Regions from separate parts of the Bradyrhizobium sp. 521_C7_N1_3 genome, predicted to be linked through region 4. Evidence: predicted binding sites of a transcription regulator. Region 4 holds the regulator's gene; each other region holds the start of a gene.
What was found. Region 4 encodes HrcA, which represses chaperone genes, less so after heat shock. Its sites were predicted from a motif close to GTTAGCACTCNCNNNNNGNGAGTGCTAAC; they were not measured.
Positions count from the first base shown of each region.

Region 1: AB7008_RS44225 (co-chaperone GroES) is a predicted target of HrcA. The motif match lies at 1,345-1,373, and genes of this name have one in related genera.
Region 2: AB7008_RS40605 (co-chaperone GroES) is a predicted target of HrcA. The motif match lies at 1,311-1,339, and genes of this name have one in related genera.
Region 3: AB7008_RS32220 (co-chaperone GroES) is a predicted target of HrcA. The motif match lies at 1,718-1,746, and genes of this name have one in related genera.

Region 1 covers NZ_CP197232.1:9,316,050-9,318,924, forward strand. Annotated here, with positions in the region: gene AB7008_RS44215 (protein phosphatase CheZ) at 1-426, shown strand, start outside; gene AB7008_RS44220 (hypothetical protein) at 616-1,134, opposite strand; gene AB7008_RS44225 (co-chaperone GroES) at 1,463-1,759, shown strand; gene groL (chaperonin GroEL) at 1,868-2,875, shown strand, end outside.
Region 2 covers NZ_CP197232.1:8,621,054-8,623,928, reverse strand. Annotated here, with positions in the region: gene AB7008_RS40620 (hypothetical protein) at 1-212, shown strand, start outside; partial or broken gene AB7008_RS40615 (IS701 family transposase) at 229-578, opposite strand; gene AB7008_RS40610 (hypothetical protein) at 765-1,034, shown strand; gene AB7008_RS40605 (co-chaperone GroES) at 1,379-1,696, shown strand; gene groL (chaperonin GroEL) at 1,833-2,875, shown strand, end outside.
Region 3 covers NZ_CP197232.1:6,817,920-6,820,794, reverse strand. Annotated here, with positions in the region: gene groL (chaperonin GroEL) at 1-1,315, opposite strand, end outside; gene AB7008_RS32220 (co-chaperone GroES) at 1,361-1,675, opposite strand; gene AB7008_RS32215 (usg protein) at 2,078-2,365, shown strand; gene AB7008_RS32210 (cupin domain-containing protein) at 2,528-2,875, shown strand, end outside.
Region 4 covers NZ_CP197232.1:225,187-228,061, forward strand. Annotated here, with positions in the region: gene pncA (bifunctional nicotinamidase/pyrazinamidase) at 1-246, shown strand, start outside; gene grpE (nucleotide exchange factor GrpE) at 307-912, opposite strand; gene hrcA (heat-inducible transcriptional repressor HrcA) at 1,009-2,097, opposite strand; gene rph (ribonuclease PH) at 2,266-2,875, shown strand, end outside.

The sequences.
Region 1 (2,875 bases), 9.1 Mb from region 4:
GAGATGGCGAAGGTCAATGGCGAGCTCGGCGCGGTCGTCGGCGGCACCGAGCAGGCGACCCAGCAGATCCTCGAAGCCGCCGAGTCGATCGACCAGGCGGCCAGCGCGATGTCCAAGGTGCAATCGGCCGACCAGCAGAAGCGGCTCGCCGACGACATCCAGGAACGCGTCATCTCGATCTTCGAAGCCTGCAACTTCCAGGACCTGACCGGCCAGCGCATCAGCAAGGTCATGACCACGATGAAGTTCATCGAGCAGCACATCAATGCGATGATGGAGATCTGGGGCGGCGTCGACGCGATCAAGGCCCATGTGCCCGCGCCGGCCGACACCCGCAGCGAGGACGAAAAGCTCCTCAACGGCCCCAAGCTCGCCGGCGACGTCGGCCACGCCTCGCAGGACGACATCGACGCGCTGTTCGACTGATCGGGCGCGGCATCACGGAAAAACAAAACGCCGGCGAGAGCCGGCGTTTTTTGTTTTTGGAGCGTCCCCTCCGCTGTCATCGTCCGCGAAGGCGGACGATCCAGTATTCCAGAGGCGGTGGTGATTGAGCCGAGAGGCCGCGGCGTACTGGATGCCCCGGTCAAGCCGGGGCATGACGAAGTCGAGAAACTACGCCCTCGGCGCGCAGCGGACGTAGACCATGTTGCCGTAACGAGTGGCGGCGTCCTTGTCGATGAAGCGGGTGATCAGGACGCGGCCGTCGAAGGAGACGATCTCGCGGTCCTGCTCGCCGGGGGTGGGACCCGCCGGGCCGATGTAGTTCTTGCCGCTGGGCGAGCCCTTCAACCGCAGCTCCTGCGGCGTCGCCTGGTCGGCGAGATGCATGATCACGCCGCCGGAGGAACCGGCGGTGATCACGTAGGGGTTCTTGCACTGCGCCCGGGCCGCGGCCTCGGTGCGGGCGCGGTCGGCCGGGTTCTGGAACGAGGCGAGACCCCAGCGGCCGACGATCTCGTCGGCGCGGATGCTCGCCGGCATTTCCGGACCCGCGCCGGGCTCGGCCTCGGGCGGCGGCGACGATGAGAACGACGGCAGGCTCATACCGCCGCCGCAGGCGCCAAGCAGCAGCGCCAGGCAGGAGGCGGCCGCCAGATTGGCAACCGTGCGTGCGTGAGCTGAACTGATCATGACATTCCCCCGAGCAAACCGTCCCCCAAACGAGACCCCGACCGCATCCCTGCCGCAGCCAAGCGCAAAACCGCTGTCGGAGCAATGACGTCCTTTATACGCCAGCGCGACCAATAAGTTTCTCTAGACACGATCCTATATCCGCCTCACCAATCGCTTAACCACCCTTGCTTGACAGGATCGCGGCCAAGCCATATTTCCGGGCGCACTATTAGCACTCGGAAAGCCCGATTGCTAAGCGCGCCGTTCGATCCTCGGCAAGAGGGTGGACGGACGCCGCCCTACCCACTTCCATTCCTTCCGAAGCGAGCCTCCAAAGGGAAACGTCATGGCTAAATCCAAATTTCGTCCGCTGCATGACCGTGTCGTGGTCAAACGTATCGACGCCGAGGAAAAGACCAAGGGCGGCATCATCATTCCGGACACCGCCAAGGAAAAGCCGTCCCAGGGCGAGGTCGTCGCCGTCGGCCCCGGTGGCCGCGACGAGGCCGGCAAGCTGATCCCGATCGACCTCAAGGTCGGCGACCGCGTGCTGTTCGGCAAGTGGTCGGGCACCGAGGTCAAGATCGACAACGAAGAGCTCCTGATCATGAAGGAGTCGGACATCATGGGTGTCATGGCCTAAGGCCGTCAGCCTGAACAGCCGCTGAATGTCATGCCCGGATCGCGCGATCCGGGCATTCGGTCATTCCGCAAGCGGCAGACACGTCACGAAACATGAGGGATTGAAGAAATGGCTGCCAAAGACGTCAAGTTTTCCGGAGACGCGCGCGAACGCATGCTGCGCGGCGTCGACATTCTCGCCAACGCCGTCAAGGTGACGCTCGGTCCGAAGGGCCGCAACGTCGTCATCGAGAAGAGCTTCGGCGCCCCCCGCATCACCAAGGACGGCGTCACCGTCGCCAAGGAGATCGAGCTCGAGGACAAGTTCGAGAACATGGGCGCGCAGATGCTGCGCGAAGTCGCCTCCAAGACCAACGACACCGCGGGCGACGGCACCACCACCGCGACCGTGCTGGCCCAGGCCATCGTGCGCGAAGGCGCCAAGGCGGTTGCCGCCGGCATGAACCCGATGGACCTCAAGCGCGGCATCGACACCGCGGTCACGGCGGTGATCAAGGACATCGAGAAGCGCGCCAAGCCGGTCGCCGCCTCCTCCGAGGTCGCCCAGGTCGGCACCATCTCGGCCAACGGCGATGCCGCCATCGGCAAGATGATCGCCCAGGCGATGCAGAAGGTCGGCAACGAGGGCGTCATCACCGTCGAGGAGAACAAGTCGCTCGACACCGAGGTCGACATCGTCGAGGGCATGAAGTTCGACCGCGGCTATCTGTCGCCCTACTTCGTCACCAACGCCGAGAAGATGACCGCCGAGCTCGAGGACGCCTACATCCTCCTGCACGAGAAGAAGCTGTCCGGCCTGCAGGCCATGCTGCCGGTGCTGGAAGCCGTGGTGCAGTCGGGTAAGCCGCTCGTCATCGTCGCCGAGGACGTCGAGGGCGAGGCGCTGGCGACCCTGGTCGTCAACCGCCTGCGTGGCGGCCTGAAGGTCGCCGCCGTCAAGGCGCCGGGCTTCGGCGACCGCCGCAAGGCCATGCTCGAGGACCTCGCGATCCTCACCGGCGGCCAGCTCATCTCCGAAGACCTCGGCATCAAGCTCGAGAACGTCACGGTGAAAATGCTCGGTCGTGCCGGCAAGGTCGTGATCGACAAGGAGAACACCACGATCGTCAAGGGCGCC
Region 2 (2,875 bases), 8.4 Mb from region 4:
CCTATGAAGCCAGCGATTTGCGCGATGTGGAGCGCAGAGTCCTGGAATGTCTGGGTGCCGCCCTTGTCAGCGAATGGAATGATCTGCCTACTGACGTCCAGCGCAGGCTCTTCGAGCACGCGGCCTCGGGCAAATCGCACGACGCCACCGTGTTGAAGACGCGGATCGCCCGTTTCCTGCATGATCATAAAGGTGCTTCGGGTGGGCGCTAACACGACTTTGGCAGATTTATTCACGCCTTGCTCTTCGCTGACCTGTGTTCTGCAGTATCCGTATCGCGGATCTGATGGCTGAAGAATGAGAGCGACGATGGCGGGACGCGCGGCTGGCAGGTTGGGCTGAGGTGGTGGCCGTCGATTCATTTTTGCGCCCCGTCTTGGCAATGCGGAAGTGCTGCAAGAAGGCGTAAGCAATCATCGTCATAAGAGCGTGACGATGAAGACCGTGCCAGAACCGTCCCATCGCGCCATGACGGTTGTAGCCAACCGCTGCAAGTCTATCTCGGCTGGTAGATTTGCGAGATAGCATTTCTTCTCTCCGAGTCGCGATGCTTGCCGATCGCCAACTCGCATTTTTTCACTTGGCATCAGCAAGCATTTCGTCCGCCGGCATCTATACAAATCCGCGATGTGTATTGCCTTGTGTTTGGTGACTTCGCAGCCATCTCATGATAAAGAGATAGCTAATCTCGGCACAGAGAGCACTGTAAACGGATTGCTTCACTATCGCGCCGATGCAAAGCCGTTTCTGAAGGATAGCCGATCATGACCATGCGCTCCCGACGCGAAACGGTCACCTTCAAGCATCCCTTCCGGATCAAGGGCATCGACCGCCTCCTGCCTCCGGGTGCCTACGAGGTCATCACCGATGAGGAGATGATCGAAGGATTGTCGTTCGAGGCGTTTCGCCGGGTTGCCACTATGATCACGGTGCCGGCGGCGCCGCCGCGCACTTCAACGGTGGAGAGGATTTCCATCAACCCGGTCGATTTGGCTGACGCTCAGCGCATTGATGCCGACGCGCCTCGTGAGTGACGAGCCACTCGATCTCGACAAGCACCGCTGAATGGCTGCACAAGAAGCGACCGACGTCCGGCGCATTCTGGCGCACGTCGAGAACAACGCAATGCCCCTGCGCGATGGGAAGCTTTCTTAAATCTGATGATGCGGCGTCCAACGACTTTCGCACCACACAGCTGGCCTTCACCGGATCCTTAGCCGCCGCGGTCTTGGCAGCTATTTCGTGTTGCTCTGAGCAGAATATCGTTTCGGGACGGTCTTGTACGTCCCCTTGCGGCGGCTTATGTGCTGATTAGCACTCTCTGGCCACGACTGCCATTTCGTCCAAAGCAACAACAACAAGAAAACAGGAGGACAGCATGAAATTCCGTCCGCTTCACGACCGCGTTGTGGTCAAGCGCATTGAGGCCGAAGACAAAACCGCTGGTGGCATCATCATTCCGGACACTGCCAAGGAAAAACCTTCGCAGGGCGAGATCACGGCGGTTGGCCCAGGCGGCCGAGATGAATCCGGCAAACTGATTCCCATCGATCTCAAGGTTGGCGACCGCGTCCTGTTCGGCAAGTGGTCAGGCACCGACGTCAAGCTCGATGGTCAGGAACTACTGATCATGAAGGAAAGCGACATTATGGGCGTTCTCACTGAGCTGCCCGCCGCCAAGAAGAAGGTCGCATAGACGCCAGCCAATTTTCCTTATCCTGAGCTGCAGCCCGCGTCTCGAAGGACGAGGCCTGCAAATTCAAGTCCCGCCACTTAAGGGCTCGTCCAGTCGCACGGTCCTTGGATCTGACCAGTTGAAAACGGAGATCATTATGTCGGCCAAAGAAGTTAAGTTCGGCGTCGACGCCCGCGACAGGATGTTGCGCGGTGTTGAAATTCTCAACAATGCGGTTAAGGTCACGCTCGGGCCCAAGGGCCGGAACGTCGTGCTCGACAAGTCGTTCGGCGCCCCCCGCATCACCAAAGACGGCGTCACTGTCGCCAAGGAGATCGAGCTTGAGGACAAGTTCGAGAACATGGGCGCGCAGATGGTGCGAGAAGTTGCCTCCAAATCGGCAGATGCAGCTGGCGATGGCACCACCACCGCGACCGTGCTCGCGGCTGCGATCGTCCGTGAAGGCGCGAAGGCGGTTGCCGCCGGTATGAACCCGATGGACCTGAAGCGCGGTATCGACCTCGCGGTGGAAGCCGTGGTCGCCGATCTCGTGAAGAACTCCAAAAAGGTCACCTCGAACGAGGAGATCGCCCAGGTCGGCACCATCTCGGCCAACGGCGACGCGGAGATCGGCAAGTTCCTCTCCGACGCCATGAAGAAGGTCGGCAACGAGGGTGTCATCACCGTCGAGGAAGCCAAGTCGCTCGAGACCGAGCTCGACGTCGTCGAGGGCATGCAGTTCGACCGCGGCTACATCTCGCCGTACTTCGTCACCAACGCCGACAAAATGCGCGCCGAAATGGAAGACGCCTACGTCCTCATCCACGAAAAGAAGCTATCTCAGTTGAATGAACTGCTTCCGCTGCTGGAAGCCGTCGTCCAGAGTGGCAAGCCGCTTGTGATTATCGCGGAAGACGTCGAGGGCGAAGCGCTCGCGACCCTGGTCGTGAACCGCCTCCGCGGCGGTCTGAAGGTCGCGGCCGTGAAGGCTCCGGGCTTCGGCGATCGCCGCAAGGCCATGCTGCAGGACATCGCGATCCTGACCGGCGGCCAGGCGATCTCGGAAGATCTGGGCATCAAGCTCGAGAACGTCACGCTCAACATGCTCGGTCGCGCCAAGAAGGTGATGATCGACAAGGAGAACACCACCATCGTCAGCGGCGCCGGTAAGAAGGCCGACATAGAGGCGCGGGTGGCGCA
Region 3 (2,875 bases), 6.6 Mb from region 4:
CGGTCTTCTGGTCGTCGTTCTTGGTGCGCAGGCCCTTGAGCTGCTCGGAGGCGCGGAGCAGGGCGACGCCGCCGCCCGGGACGATACCTTCTTCGACCGCCGCGCGGGTCGCATGCATCGCGTCATCAACGCGATCCTTGCGCTCCTTCACCTCGACCTCGGTCGCGCCGCCGACGCGGATCACCGCGACGCCGCCTGCGAGCTTGGCGAGACGCTCCTGGAGCTTCTCACGGTCGTAGTCCGAGGTGGTCTCCTCGATCTGCGCCTTGATCTGGGCCACGCGCGCCTCGATGTCGGCCTTCTTGCCGGCGCCGTTGACGATCGTGGTGTTCTCCTTGTCGATCATCACCTTCTTGGCGCGACCGAGCATGTTGAGCGTGACGTTCTCGAGCTTGATGCCGAGATCTTCCGAGATCGCCTGGCCGCCGGTCAGGATCGCGATGTCCTGCAGCATGGCCTTGCGGCGATCGCCGAAGCCCGGAGCCTTGACGGCCGCGACCTTCAGGCCGCCACGGAGGCGGTTCACGACCAGGGTCGCGAGCGCTTCGCCTTCGACGTCCTCGGCGACGATGACCAGCGGCTTGCCGGTCTGCACCACGGCCTCGAGCAGCGGCAGCAGCTCGTTCAGCGAGGAGAGCTTCTTCTCGTTGATGAGGATGTAGGCGTCGTCCATTTCAACGCGCATCTTGTCGGCGTTGGTGACGAAGTAGGGCGAGATGTAGCCGCGGTCGAACTGCATGCCCTCGACGACGTCGAGCTCGGTCTCAAGCGACTTGGCTTCCTCGACGGTGATGACACCCTCGTTGCCGACCTTCTTCATGGCGTCGGCGAGGAACTTGCCGATCTCCGCGTCGCCGTTGGCCGAGATGGTGCCGACCTGGGCGATCTCGTCGTTCGAGGTGACCTTCTTGGAGTTCTTGACGAGGTCCGCAACGACGGCTTCGACCGCGAGGTCGATACCGCGCTTGAGGTCCATCGGGTTCATGCCGGCGGCAACCGACTTGGCGCCTTCGCGCACGATCGCCTGGGCGAGCACGGTGGCGGTGGTGGTGCCGTCGCCGGCCGCGTCAGCGGACTTCGAAGCGACTTCGCGCACCATCTGCGCGCCCATGTTCTCGAACTTGTCCTCGAGCTCGATCTCCTTGGCGACGGTGACGCCGTCCTTGGTGATGCGGGGAGCGCCGAACGACTTGTCGAGCACGACGTTGCGGCCCTTCGGACCGAGCGTGACCTTCACCGCGTTGGCGAGGATGTCGACGCCGCGAAGCATCTTGTCGCGCGCATCGACGGAGAATTTGACTTCTTTAGCTGCCATCTGGATTTTTCCTTGAGGGGTGTGGCTGGGTGAGAGAGGGGGCTCTTAGGCCGCCTTCTTCTTGGAAGCGGGGACGTCGAGGACGCCCATGATGTCGCTTTCCTTCATGATCAGCAGATCGACGCCGTCGATCTTGACTTCAGTGCCGGACCACTTGCCGAACAGCACGCGGTCGCCGACCTTCAGGTCGATCGGGATCAGCTTGCCGGCTTCGTCGCGGCCACCGGGACCAACGGCGACGACTTCGCCCTGGGAGGGCTTTTCCTTGGCAGTGTCGGGAATGATGATGCCGCCAGCGGTCTTCTCTTCTGCGTCGATGCGCTTGACCACGACGCGGTCGTGAAGCGGACGGAATTTCATGCAGTCCTCCTAAGTATTTGCACGAGTTGGGAATTTTTGGTCGTTAGCAGTCTGTGCCCGCGAGTGCTAGCACAGGCGAGGCTGAAATAGGACAGGAATTTTGCGGGGGCAAGGGCTTCTAGCAGAAAAATCGGCACTCTGAAGGCCCGGGTGCCAGAATCTCTTTACCATCGTTAACCGGCCTTGGAGGCCCCTTCGAGGCCCCTTGGATGACCGTATTAGCACGGAGCCGCCTCTGCTGCTAAAGCATTGAATTTCAACAACTTGTTAAACTTTTAGGCTTGAGATGAATTGTCAGTTTGCGTCACATTTCTCTCATGTGAGCGCATCAGTTCCGGGTGGCTCGTAAGGCGCACACCGACCAAGCCGCCCCTTGAATGCGCTCCTGCAAAGGAGGTTGGCATGGGCTTGCGGAGTGGGGGCGTTTCCGAGGATTTCCGGAAACAGCTTTTGGGTTACGGGCTGACGACGGCGCAAATTCTCTATCGGATGCCCGATCATCCCTCGCTTCTCCAGACCTACGTCTGGCAGAACTACGACATGTTTCCGAAATTTCCGGCGCTGAAGGATTTCCTGGCGTTCTGGCAGGAGAAGCTCGACGGTCCGCTTTATTCGGTCACCGTCGCGCATTCCAAGCTGATCAAGCCGGCCGAGCTGCGCGCCGTGGATGGCGTGTTCCGGCTGCATTGAGGCGAGCACCGGACTCGTAGGGTGGGCAAAGGCGCGCCCGCGCGCCGTGCCCACCGTCTCTCCGCGATTGCGTCTGGCAATGGTGGGCACGCTTTCGCTTTGCCCACCCTACGGTATCTCGTTCTGTGCTAGCCTCCGCCCATAACAACAGGGAGGCGGCCCATGGCCAAGAAAACAAAATCGCGCAGCGCGGCCCAGGCCGCGGTGAAGAAGCGGAGCGGAGCCAAGGCCGCGGCACGATCCTCGGCGCGCAAGGCGGTGAAGGCGAAGGCGCGCACGACACCGGCAAAGGCCGCTCCGAAACAACCCGCGCGTCCCAAGCAGCGCATCGCCATCAGCCATCACCGCGAGGAAGACTTCAAGGCCGACGGCCTGCGCGCCTACGCCAAGTATCGCGATCTCGGCATCGCCGAAGCAAGCCACGGCCTCGCGCAAGCCCACGTGATCCGCCTGCAAGGCCCCTGCGATCCGAACGAGGTGTCGAAGCTGCACTTCCACGACGTCGAATTC
Region 4 (2,875 bases):
TCGACCGGCCTCGCCGGCTACCTGAAGGGCCGCAAGATCAAGCGCGTCTTCGTCGCCGGCCTCGCGACAGACTTCTGCGTCGCCTGGACCGCGCTCGATGCGCGCAAGGCGGGCTTCGAGGTTTATGTGGTGGAGGACGCCTGCCGCGGCATCGACACGCAGGGGTCGCTCGCAAAAGCCTGGGCCGACATGGCCAAGGCCGGCGTGAAGCGGATCCAGTCCGCGGATATCGCGGTGAGCGCGTAAGCATTTCGCGCTGTCATTCCGGGGCGGCTCGAAGAGCCGAACCCGGAATGATGCCAGAACTCAGTTCGACTCGTTGCTGTTCGCCGCGGCCGCAGCCTTGGTGCCGCCCTTGGCGACACCGACCAGCGCGGGGCGCAGCACGCGCTCGCCGATGGTGTAGCCGGCCTGCATGACCTGCACGACGGTGCCCGCAGGCACCGATGCATCCGGCACCTCGTACATCGCCTGCTGGAAGTTCGGGTCGAATTTCTGGCCCTGCGGATCGAACCTCTTCACGCCGTGCTTTTCCAGCGCGTTGAGCAGCGAGCGCTCGGTGAGTTCGACGCCCTCGATCAGCGAGGTCAGGCCGGGATCGGCCGCGGCACGGGCCTCGGCCGGAACGGCATCGAGCGCACGCTGGAGATTGTCGGCGATGTCGAGCACGTCGCGGGCAAAGCCGGTGATGCCGTAGAGCCGGGCGTCGGCGACCTCCTTGGTGGTGCGCTTGCGCAGATTTTCCATCTCGGCCAGCGTCCGCAGCATGCGGTCACGCGCCTCGGCGACTTCCTTCTGCAACAGCTCGACCGAGCCGGGCTCCGGATCGTCGGGCATGATGTAGGGTTTTGACACCACGGGCTCGTCGGTCGGTGGGGTCGTGTCGTCGGGCTGCCGGTCTCGATCGGTCATCGGCTCTCTTCTCGAACTCGTCTCAAGGGATTGTTGGCCCGGATATCGTGCCTAAGCTGACGAAAATCAAGCGCCCGTGATCGGAGGAAACGCCGGTCAGCCCCCCAGGAGGCGGCTGACGATGCGTGCGGCGTAGTCCACGGTCGGGATCACGCGGGCATAATTCAGCCGCGTCGGCCCGATCACGCCCAAAACGCCGACGATGTGGCCGGCGGCATCCCGATAGGGCGAGATGATGGTGGAGGAGCCTGACAAGGAAAACAGCTTGTTCTCCGAACCGATGAAGATCCGCACGCCCTCGGCGGTCTCGGCGCGCCCCAGAAGGTCGATCACGCCGCGCTTGGTCTCGAGATCGTCGAACAACAGGCGAACACGCTCCAGATCCTCCAGCGCGTGCAGATCCTCGAGCAGATTGGCGTGGCCGCGAACGATGAGCTGGCGGTCCTCGTTCTCGCCGCCGGACCAGCTGGCAATCCCGGCCGAAATCACCTTTTGCGTCAGCTGATCGAGCTCGGCACGGGCTTCGCCGAGCGCGGTTTCGAGCTCGAGCCGCGCCTCGGCCAGCGTGCGGCCGCGGATCCGCGCATTGAGGAAATTACCGGCTTCCGTGAGCGCCGAGGAGGGAACTCCCGGCGGCAGAGACAGCACGCGGTTTTCGACCTGACCATCCTCGCCGACCAGGATCACCAGTGCTTTCTCGGGTTCCAGCCGGACGAATTCGATGTGTTTCAGCCGCGCATTGGATTTCGGGGTCAGCACGACCGCTGCGGCGCGGGTGAGACCGGACAGCCGCGTCAGCGCCTGGTCCAGCGCCGCCTCGACCGATTGTGCCTGACCGACGGAGGTGAGCTGGCTCTGGATCGACTGCCGCTCGGCGTCATTGAGGTCGCCGACCTGCATCAGGGCATCGACGAAGAAGCGCAGGCCGAGTTCCGTCGGCAAGCGGCCGGCGGAGGTGTGGGGCGCATAGATCAGGCCGAGCTGTTCCAGGTCGGCCATGACATTACGAACCGAGGCCGGCGACAGCGGCATCGCGATCAGCCGCGAAATATTGCGCGAGCCGACCGGCTCGCCGGTCGCGAGATAGCTTTCGACAATTTGACGAAAGATGTCGCGGGAACGCTCGTTGAGCTGGGCGAGGCCTGCGCGCGGCGCGATCAGATGGATCGGATCGTGATGGGCCACGGACGGTAACTCCTCTCAGACGCTTATAATTTGTCCATCCCGGAGGGTTCTGACAAGCGTGGCGTTTGCGGGGTGGAAAACCCGGGGTGAAAAAGCCTTGCCGCCCACCCTCACCCCACCTACAAGCACCGCGAATAGCCCTTTTCCGAGAGTTTTGGAGGATTTCCCATGCGGCCAAGCCGCCGTGCGCCCGACGAATTGCGCCCCGTGACGCTGGAGCGCGGCGTGGTCAAATATGCGGAAGGCTCCTGCCTGGTGAAATTCGGCGACACCCATGTGCTGGTCACCGCCACGCTGGAAGACCGCCTGCCGCCGTGGCTGAAGGGTCAGGGCCGCGGCTGGGTCACTGCCGAATACGGCATGCTGCCGCGCGCGACCTCCGAACGCACCCGCCGCGAGGCCTCCGCCGGCAAGCAAAGCGGCCGCACCGTCGAGATTCAGCGCCTGATCGGCCGCTCGCTTCGCACCATCGTCGATCTCGAAGCGCTCGGTGAGCGCCAGATCACGGTCGATTGCGACGTGCTCCAGGCCGACGGCGGCACGCGCACGGCCTCGATCACCGGTGCCTGGGTCGCGCTCGCCGATTGCATCAACTGGATGAAGGCGCGCAACATGATCAAGGCCAAGGTGCTGCGCGACAACGTCGCCGCGATCTCCTGCGGTATCTACAACGGCACGCCCGTGCTCGACCTCGACTATGCCGAGGATTCGGAAGCCCAGACCGACGCCAATTTCGTCATGACCGGCGATGGCCGCATCATCGAGGTGCAGGGCACCG